Regions from separate parts of the Brevibacillus sp. FSL K6-2834 genome, predicted to be linked through region 2. Evidence: riboswitches for the same ligand, from Rfam matches in the RefSeq annotation. Region 2 holds a riboswitch; the other holds the start of a gene.

Region 1 (4,091 bases), 760 kb from region 2:
CAAACCATCCTGCATCCGTGACCGAAGGAGACATGTTTACCACCGCCGGGCGTCCCGTTTGCTTTTCAAATGCAGCCTGCAGCTTGAGCAGGGCCGGATGCTCCTTGTCCAGCTCCAATGACGGAAAGATCTCTCCCCGCTCCTCGATCATGGAGCGGCCTCCCCAGCGAAAAACGGGCGGATGATCCCGCAGCCACGGATCAGCGGCGGCGGCTCTGCGGACATGGTCCTCTACTTCCCGTATGATATCCTCATGCGTCTCGTCCGGATAAAAGTGAACGGTAATCCAGAGGGCGCAGCGATCCGCGAGAAAAGCCGCATGGCGTCCGCCTTCGATGACCGCAGGATTGATCGTGCTCATCCCTGGCGGAAAACCGGGGTATGATTTCATCACGGCCCAGTGCCGTTCCAAATCCTGCAGCGAGGCAATCACCTTCATCATTTTCTCAATCGCAGATGCCCCGTGGACTTTACCGCCTGCGTGTATGATCCTGCTGCGCATCCCGTCATGGAGCGTAACCGGGCTTTCAATCGTAATCCAGCCAGTGATCACTCCGCCCTGGCCTTGCATCTGCAGATCGCTTGTGTCTACGACAAGCGCATAATCGGCCGAGTAGCCGCGCTCAATCGCAGCAAGCGTGCCGGCTTCCCCAGCTTCTTCACCGATCACGGACTGAAAGGCGAGATCGCCCTTCAGCTCTATGCCGTGCTCATGCAGCATCTGGATCGCAAACAGGCTGGCAGCGAGCGCCCCTTTCATATCGGCGACGCCGCGCCCGTACCATCTGCCGTCCCCGCCTTTGGTCAAGGCAAAAGGCGGATACGTCCAGCCGCTGTCGTCTCCGACCTCAGCTACGTCGATATGGCCGTTGATGATCAAGCTTTTGTAGTTTCTAAAGTCCGTTCCCTTCTTTACCCCCACGACGTTGTCATCGCCTGGAAAAACGGTCCAGCGGTCGACCTCGAAGCCGAGCGCTTGCAGCTTCTCTGCCACCAGCGTCTGCGCCTTGTCGCTGTTTCGGGCGGGAGGGCTTACCGTCGGCTGGGCGATCAGCTCGGAGAGAAGCGAAAACAGCTCCTCTCTACGCTCCTCAATCGCTGCTAGTACGTGCTCCACCTACTCGATCATCCCTTCAGTCGGACTGCTCGCCGATGCATACCGTTTTTTCGCGATCCGTCCGGCAAGGAAGCCTTTCCTTCCCGCTTCCACGCCCAGCTTCATCGCCTCCGCCATCAACACCGGATTGTCCGCCAGCGCGACCGCTGTATTGAGCAGGACACCGTCCGCTCCCAGCTCCATCGCCTTCGCACAGTCAGCGGGAGAACCGATGCCGGCGTCAACAATGACCGGTACTTTGGCGTCTTCGATGATGAACCGCAGATTGTTTTCGTTGATGATGCCCTGGCCTGATCCGATCGGAGAAGCTCCCGGCATGACAGCGTGAACGCCGGCCTCCTGCAGATGTTTGGCCAAAATCGGGTCGTCATTGGTATAAGTAAGCACGATAAAGCCTTCCTCTACCAAAATACGGGAGGCTTCCAGCGTGCCGATCGGGTCTGGCAGCAGCGTTTTCGGATCGCCGATGACTTCCACCTTGATCATGTCGCACAAGCCGGATGCTTTCGCCAGGCGGGCAATTCGCACAGCCTCCTCAGCCGTATAGGCACCCGCCGTATTCGGAAGCAGCGTAAACTTTTTCAGATCCAATTGCTCCAGAAAATTCGGTTCATGCGGGTTTTCCAGATTTAGGCGGCGAATGGCAAAAGTCAGAATTTCTGCCTCTGATGCTGCCACCGCTTTGTCTTGTATGTCCAGATCAGGGAATTTTCCCGTCCCCAGAAGCAGCCGCGAACGAAATTCATACGGTCCGATTTTCAAAGTGTCCATCTTATTCATCCTCCACCGACAAAATGTACAATTTCAATCCGGTCGCCATCCGCAACCGGTGTCTCTTCATAACGGGTGCGATCCACAATCTCTCCGTTACGCTCCACGATCACGATCTTCTCCTGCAGCTGGTAGGACTGCAGCAGTTCACGGACAGTCGTAATTTCAGCAGCCAGCTCTACATTCTTGCCATTCAACTGTACCAGCATGTTCCCCCTCCTTCTTCGGCGCAGCATGTTCTGGCCGGTCCCAGAAAAAAACGGCTTCTTTTCGCCTGTGCCATGTAGAAAACAGACGGAAGAAGCCGTTTGAATACGGTACATCAGGGGCAGACAGTAAAAAAACCATCCGCCTCGGATGGTTGTGGTTGTGCTTATCTGCATATGCCTAAATGTCGTTCCAAACCATTTGGAAACAGCATCGGCGTTCACGCTGATGAGCTGATACCTCTTCCTCCGCTGGCATGACCCAGGTCAGGTTCAACGGTCAGTAACGCATTCGTTACAATCTCAGCCGATTTTGCTCGACCCCCGTTTGGTATTGCGCGTGGTTATTCAATTCGATTATTACAGTATCACTCTATTTCGGGTTTGTAAAGCTTTCCTTGTACAGAATCTCCAGTTCGACCAGGCAGCGCTCCGCCCATTTTGACGTTTTGCGCAGCTTTTCCATTTCCCTCTCCAAAGCGGCTTTGAGCGATTCCTTGTAGTCGGGCAAAGTCCCGTTGAACCGGATCACGCTCGCAGCCGGAACCATGATTTTTTCCAGGTAGGAGAGAGCCGGTCTTTGGTGAAACAAGGGAACGTCCACCTCAAGCGGATTGTGCAAATCGCCCTGCGTCGGGTATTTCGTAACAGCCATAATTTTGACCAGCAATTTATCGCCGTGATTTTCTACAACCTCTGTCAGATATTCTCCCGTCTTGTACCCGACCCGGACCAGATCTCCCGGATTCCATGCATTCATCTGACTCTCCTCCTTCGTTTCCCTAAGGGCGGTCGCAGCCTGATTGGACAGACTGACTGCGACTGCCACGGGTCATGTTTTACACCTCAAGCAAACCGCGCGCATGATCCAGCACGGCGTCCGCAGCCACCGTCGGAGCCCCTCCGCCCTGGGCCATCGCCGGGTTGCCGCCGCCCTTTCCATCGATCAACGGCAGCGTCTCCTTCAGCAGCTGGTTCATCGGAGCCGCCACCTGTGCGCCCCGGGCAAAAACGAGCTGCAGCTTGTCCGTTGTTGTCGCCAAAAGCGCGATGACATGCTCATCCTGCGAGGTGAGCGTACGGGCAAGCTGCTGCAATTCCTGCATGCTTCTGCCCGTGAAAGAGGCCTGGACGACACGGGCGTTCCCCAGCTCGGCTGCTTCTTTCAAATACCTGGCTGCTTCATATGTCAATAGCTCTGTTTCTTTTTGCTGAAGCGAATCCTTCAAGGCCTCTTTTTCAGCCAGCAGACGCTGCAGCATATCGGCGATTTCCGCTTCGCTCGTCGTCATCATCCGGGTGAGGTCCTGCAGCAAGTGCTGCTTGCGCGTGTAGTCCGCGAGTGCCCGCCAGCCGCACAGAAATTGAATGCGTATATTGCCTCTGTGGCGTTCCCAACCGATGATTTTGATCGGACCGACTTCTCCCGTAGTTTTCGGGTGTGTCCCACCGCATGGATTGTAGTCGTAATCCGGGATGATGACGACCCGGATATTCTCGGATACCGTAGGCTGCTTGGTGAGCGGCAGCTGTTCCAGCTCTTCGGCCGTAACAAAACGAGCGTCGATCGGACGATTTTCCAGTACCACCTGGTTTGCCTGACGCTCCGCTTTTTCAATCAGCTCTGGCGTAAGCTCGCTCAGCGCAACATCAATCGTCACGTGATCGCGTCCGAGGTGGAAGGCTACTGTCTGGGCATCTGCGAGCTTGATGAACGTCGCGGAGAGAATATGCTGTCCCGTATGCTGCTGCATATGGTCAAAACGCCGATCCCAATCGATCCTGCCCGTTACCCGCTGCGTATGTTCCGGAAGCGGCGCTTCGAGGCGATGCCTGATCTCCCCGTCGACTTCCTCTACGTCCGTGACGGCAACCCCTTCAATGGTTCCCGTATCACAAGGCTGTCCTCCGCCTGTCGGATAAAACGCCGTCTGGTTCAACACTACGTATGCTGTTCCGTCCGCTTCCACGCCGCGTTTGATCACATCTGCCTCAAA
Region 2 (4,091 bases):
TAAAAACAATCTCGGCCGCTTCGCTTGCGCGGATGAAAGCGCGGACCTTTTCTCTCGCCGCCTCGTACATGTCTGTCGCCTTTGCCCCCAGGTAGTGGACTCCCCTGTGAACGTTGGCGTTTGCCATCCGATAAAATGCTTCCAGCGCCTCAATCACCTGAACCGGTTTTTGGGCAGTGGCTGCGTTGTCCAAATATACAAGCCGCTTCCCGTAGATCGGGACATTCATAATCGGGAAGCATTTCTTCACTTCATGCGGATTCATATCGCTCTCAACTTCCTTTCCGGGATTTACCCGTAAGGATAGCCGCGGCAAACCAATAGTTCAATTCAATTATTTATATAAAAATCATTTGATTATCCTATAGATGGTTGGATTTGTCTTGAAACGTTTCCCTCTTCTTTTTCGTTTACTATATTGAGAGGGTTCGTACTTTGGGAAGCATGTCGCTGCGGCATCACATCAAAAACGGGGGTTAACTCCGGGGTTAGGGAGGCAGTATCATGGCAGTGAATTCCAGAACTCACGTGCTCCGTTTCGTCATCCTTTGTCTATCTGCACTCGTCTGCGGGTGTTCACAGCAACAAGCGCCCCACCCGGGAGCGGCGCTGGAATCGCTTTTTCATTCAGGAAAAGGGAAAGCCATATGGGTACATCACTACCGGGAAGACTCCATCAAAGCGCAACCGGAGCTTCTCTCCCTGTACTCGGATAAAACCGAGCAGATTGCCGTCGTTGATTGGATCTCCGGCAGCGAAAAAGTGGAGCAATTAACGGGAACGGCTGATTCGCTGTTCATTTTGCAGTTTGAATATGAAACGGCCAACAAGGTTTCAGACTACGCGTATATGATGTACGTGGAAACGCGGGAAGGAGAGCATTATCTCAAGCCGTTTACGATGGGGCCGAAGTTTCATCTCGACTCTTATAAGCAAGAGGATGGAGACGCGATTCTCTCCTCGGTGGGAATGGACCAATGGTACAAGCTGGACAAAGCTTTGCACGATGTCTTTCCTCCTGCTGCGACAAAACCTCTTGAACAATTGGGAAAAAGTAGTTATGCTATGGTGGAAACAACAAACTATTTCTAAACAATGATGCACGGGAGCTTGGGGATGACCAGGCTGAGAGGACGGCTACTCTGTCGTCGACCGTTGAACCTGAACTGGGTAATGCCAGCGGAGGAATGTTTATATAGACCGGAGAGGACTGCGTATGCTTGCGTCCCTTTCCTGTCTGCTCTCGCGTCTGGCGTCGCAAGTTTTTTTGCGGCGTTTTGTTTTTGTCATGCAGACGCGTCTTCTTCCGCCTCCATCAGGGTTCATGCCGCGTGCAACCATGACAAGGAGGTTTTTTTCATGTCCATTCCACACGCATCTTCCCTCAACCTGACGGCTGTACAGCCTTTCCCTGGCAGCCGCAAAGTGTACCAGGTCGGCAGCAGGCCTGATCTTCGCGTCCCGATGCGGGAAATCCAGCTTTCGCCATCCCAGGGCATGTACGGAGAAATTCCCAACCCACCCATTCGCGTCTATGACACCAGCGGCGAGTATACGGCGACCGACTACATTGCCGACATTCAAAAAGGACTGCCTTCCCTGCGGCAGCCCTGGATTGCGGAAAGAAACGATACGGAATCCTACGCGGGACGCCCGGTGCAGCCTGTCGATAACGGCTTCAAAAGCGCCGAGCAGCTTGAAGCAGTACCTGTTTTCCCCCGAAATGACCGCAAGCCGCTTCGGGCCAAAAAAGGCAGCGTCGTCACACAGCTCCACTACGCCCGCCGCGGCATCATCACGCCGGAAATGGAATTCGTCGCCATCCGCGAAGGAGTTTCGCCGGAATTCGTCAGAGCCGAGATCGCCAGCGGCCGCGCGATCCTGCCGGCCAACATCAACCATCCGGAATTGGAGCCGATGATTATCGGTCGTCATTTTCACGTGAAGGTAAACGCAAACATCGGCACATCCGCGGTCACCTCCTCCATCGGTGAAGAAGTGGAAAAAATGATGTGGGCCACCCGCTGGGGAGCCGACACCATCATGGACCTTTCCACCGGAAAACACATTCACACGACCCGGGAGTGGATTATCCGCAACAGTCCCGTGCCGATCGGTACTGTCCCGATTTATCAGGCACTGGAAAAAGTAAATGGCAAAGCCGAGGAGCTGACTTGGGAGATCTACCGGGATACGTTGATCGAACAGGCCGAGCAGGGAGTGGATTACTTTACGATCCACGCAGGGGTGCTGCTGCGCTATATCCCGCTGACCGCCAATCGGGTGACCGGAATCGTCTCCCGCGGCGGCTCCATCATGGCGGCCTGGTGCCTGGCCCACCATCAGGAAAACTTCCTGTACACGCATTTTGAAGAGATTTGCGAAATCCTGAAGGCATACGACATTTCCGTCTCGCTCGGTGACGGACTGAGGCCGGGGTCCATCGACGATGCGAACGACGAAGCCCAGTTCGCCGAATTGGAGACGCTTGGGGAATTGACCAAGATCGCCTGGAAGCATGATGTGCAGGTGATGATCGAAGGTCCCGGACACGTGCCGATGCACCAGATCAAAGAGAATATGGATAAGCAGCTTGAGCTTTGCCACGAAGCGCCATTCTACACGCTGGGCCCGCTCACGACCGATATCGCTCCCGGCTACGATCACATCACGTCCGCTATCGGCGCCGCGATGATCGGCTGGTTTAGCACCGCGATGCTCTGCTACGTCACCCCGAAGGAACATCTCGGCCTGCCAAACAAGGAGGACGTGCGCAACGGCCTGATCGCCTACAAAATCGCCGCCCATGCCGCCGATCTGGCAAAAGGACATCCGCGAGCCAAGCTTCGCGACGACGCGCTTTCCAAGGCGCGGTTTGAATTCCGCTGGAACGATCAGTTCAACCTCTCGCTTGACCCTGAGCGGGCACGCGAGTATCACGACGAGACTCTCCCTGCCGAAGGGGCAAAATCTGCCCATTTTTGCTCAATGTGCGGCCCCAAATTTTGCAGCATGAAAATCACCCAGGATATTCGCGCCTACGCCCGAGACAACCAGCTTTCGGTCCATGCGGCTATCGACGAGGGGCTGCAGGAAAAAGCCAGGGAATTCCGCGAGCAGGGAGGACAACTGTACAAAGGGACGGACAGGAAATGAAGCGGGATGCCGATATAGGAAAACTGCGTGATCCCGGCCAGCTGCGTGCTGAAATCAAGCGGTTGGAGTCGGCTTTAGCCGCACTCCGCGCGCAGCTTGGGACTGCCCAAAAAGCATGTGATCACGATTTTCTGGAGACCCCGCTTTCCCGCATGTGCCGAAAATGCCAGTGGACGGAAAGTCTTTATTATTAAAGGAGCGACTGCGGCGCTGGGTTACAGCACTGTTTCCGATGGCGAAACCGACTTTTAAAATGCCAGCGGCCTTCCTGTTTCGATCAGTGTCTTCGTGCTGCTGAGGATCATCCACCATGCCTTCGCGCTGTTATCGTATGACAGATCATTCTCATGCCAACGGTCATGGGTCAGGGTCAGCTTTGTGGACGCGCCGGCCGGTTCGAGCCGATAAGTGATGCGCGATTCGTACCGTTCCTGGCCGGGGTGGTAGGAATCGCCGACAAAGTGGGTAAAGCTGAGCGTCTTGGCCTGCTCGCACTGCAAAATGACGCCGTAGACGTGGATGGTTTTATCTCCGTCTGCGCCCGGGCCGATATAGCGGATCGGGTCTCCTTCACGGAACGTTGACTCGATCACACAGCCCCCGTAAATGGCTTTTACCCCATCTGGCGAGACGAGCGTGTCCCACACCTGCTCTGGGGTTGCCAATACGTAAAATTCGTAGTGCAAGTCGGTTGGTTTCATCTTTGAAAGTCCCCCTCGTATCGTTAGTGTTTTGTATGGCAAAAAGGTTTCCGCCCCATAGAGATCTGATACCCGGAGCTTTTTCGAGTATATCCACTCATCCCTGACAATCGCTGTCAGTGGAGAAATAGGTTACAGAAAAAAAGGCGGGTGCTATACTTGTTAACAGATACCAGTTGAGGGAGTGGGGGTAAAATGGGGCCATTTGCAAAGACGCCGAAGCCGCCTTACTAT

Evidence for each region. A riboswitch is a leader RNA that binds a small molecule or an ion and turns the genes downstream of it on or off. The one in region 2 is predicted to bind thiamine pyrophosphate.
Region 1: it holds a riboswitch for thiamine pyrophosphate, as region 2 does, so the genes downstream of both, thiS (sulfur carrier protein ThiS) here and thiC (phosphomethylpyrimidine synthase ThiC) in region 2, are expected to answer to the same signal.

What each region holds. Positions count from the first base shown of each region.
Region 1 covers NZ_CP151945.1:2,932,944-2,937,034, forward strand. The annotation lists gene NST96_RS14495 (acetylornithine deacetylase) at 1-1,117, opposite strand, end outside; gene NST96_RS14500 (thiazole synthase) at 1,118-1,888, opposite strand; gene thiS (sulfur carrier protein ThiS) at 1,894-2,097, opposite strand; TPP riboswitch at 2,322-2,432, opposite strand; gene NST96_RS14510 (kinase-associated lipoprotein B) at 2,468-2,854, opposite strand; gene NST96_RS14515 (DHHA1 domain-containing protein) at 2,934-4,091, opposite strand, start outside.
Region 2 covers NZ_CP151945.1:3,696,184-3,700,274, forward strand. The annotation lists gene NST96_RS18355 (SufS family cysteine desulfurase) at 1-265, opposite strand, end outside; gene NST96_RS18360 (hypothetical protein) at 505-1,092, shown strand; TPP riboswitch at 1,094-1,205, shown strand; gene thiC (phosphomethylpyrimidine synthase ThiC) at 1,360-3,156, shown strand; gene NST96_RS18370 (hypothetical protein) at 3,153-3,350, shown strand; gene NST96_RS18375 (SRPBCC domain-containing protein) at 3,405-3,857, opposite strand; gene NST96_RS18380 (antibiotic biosynthesis monooxygenase) at 4,053-4,091, shown strand, end outside.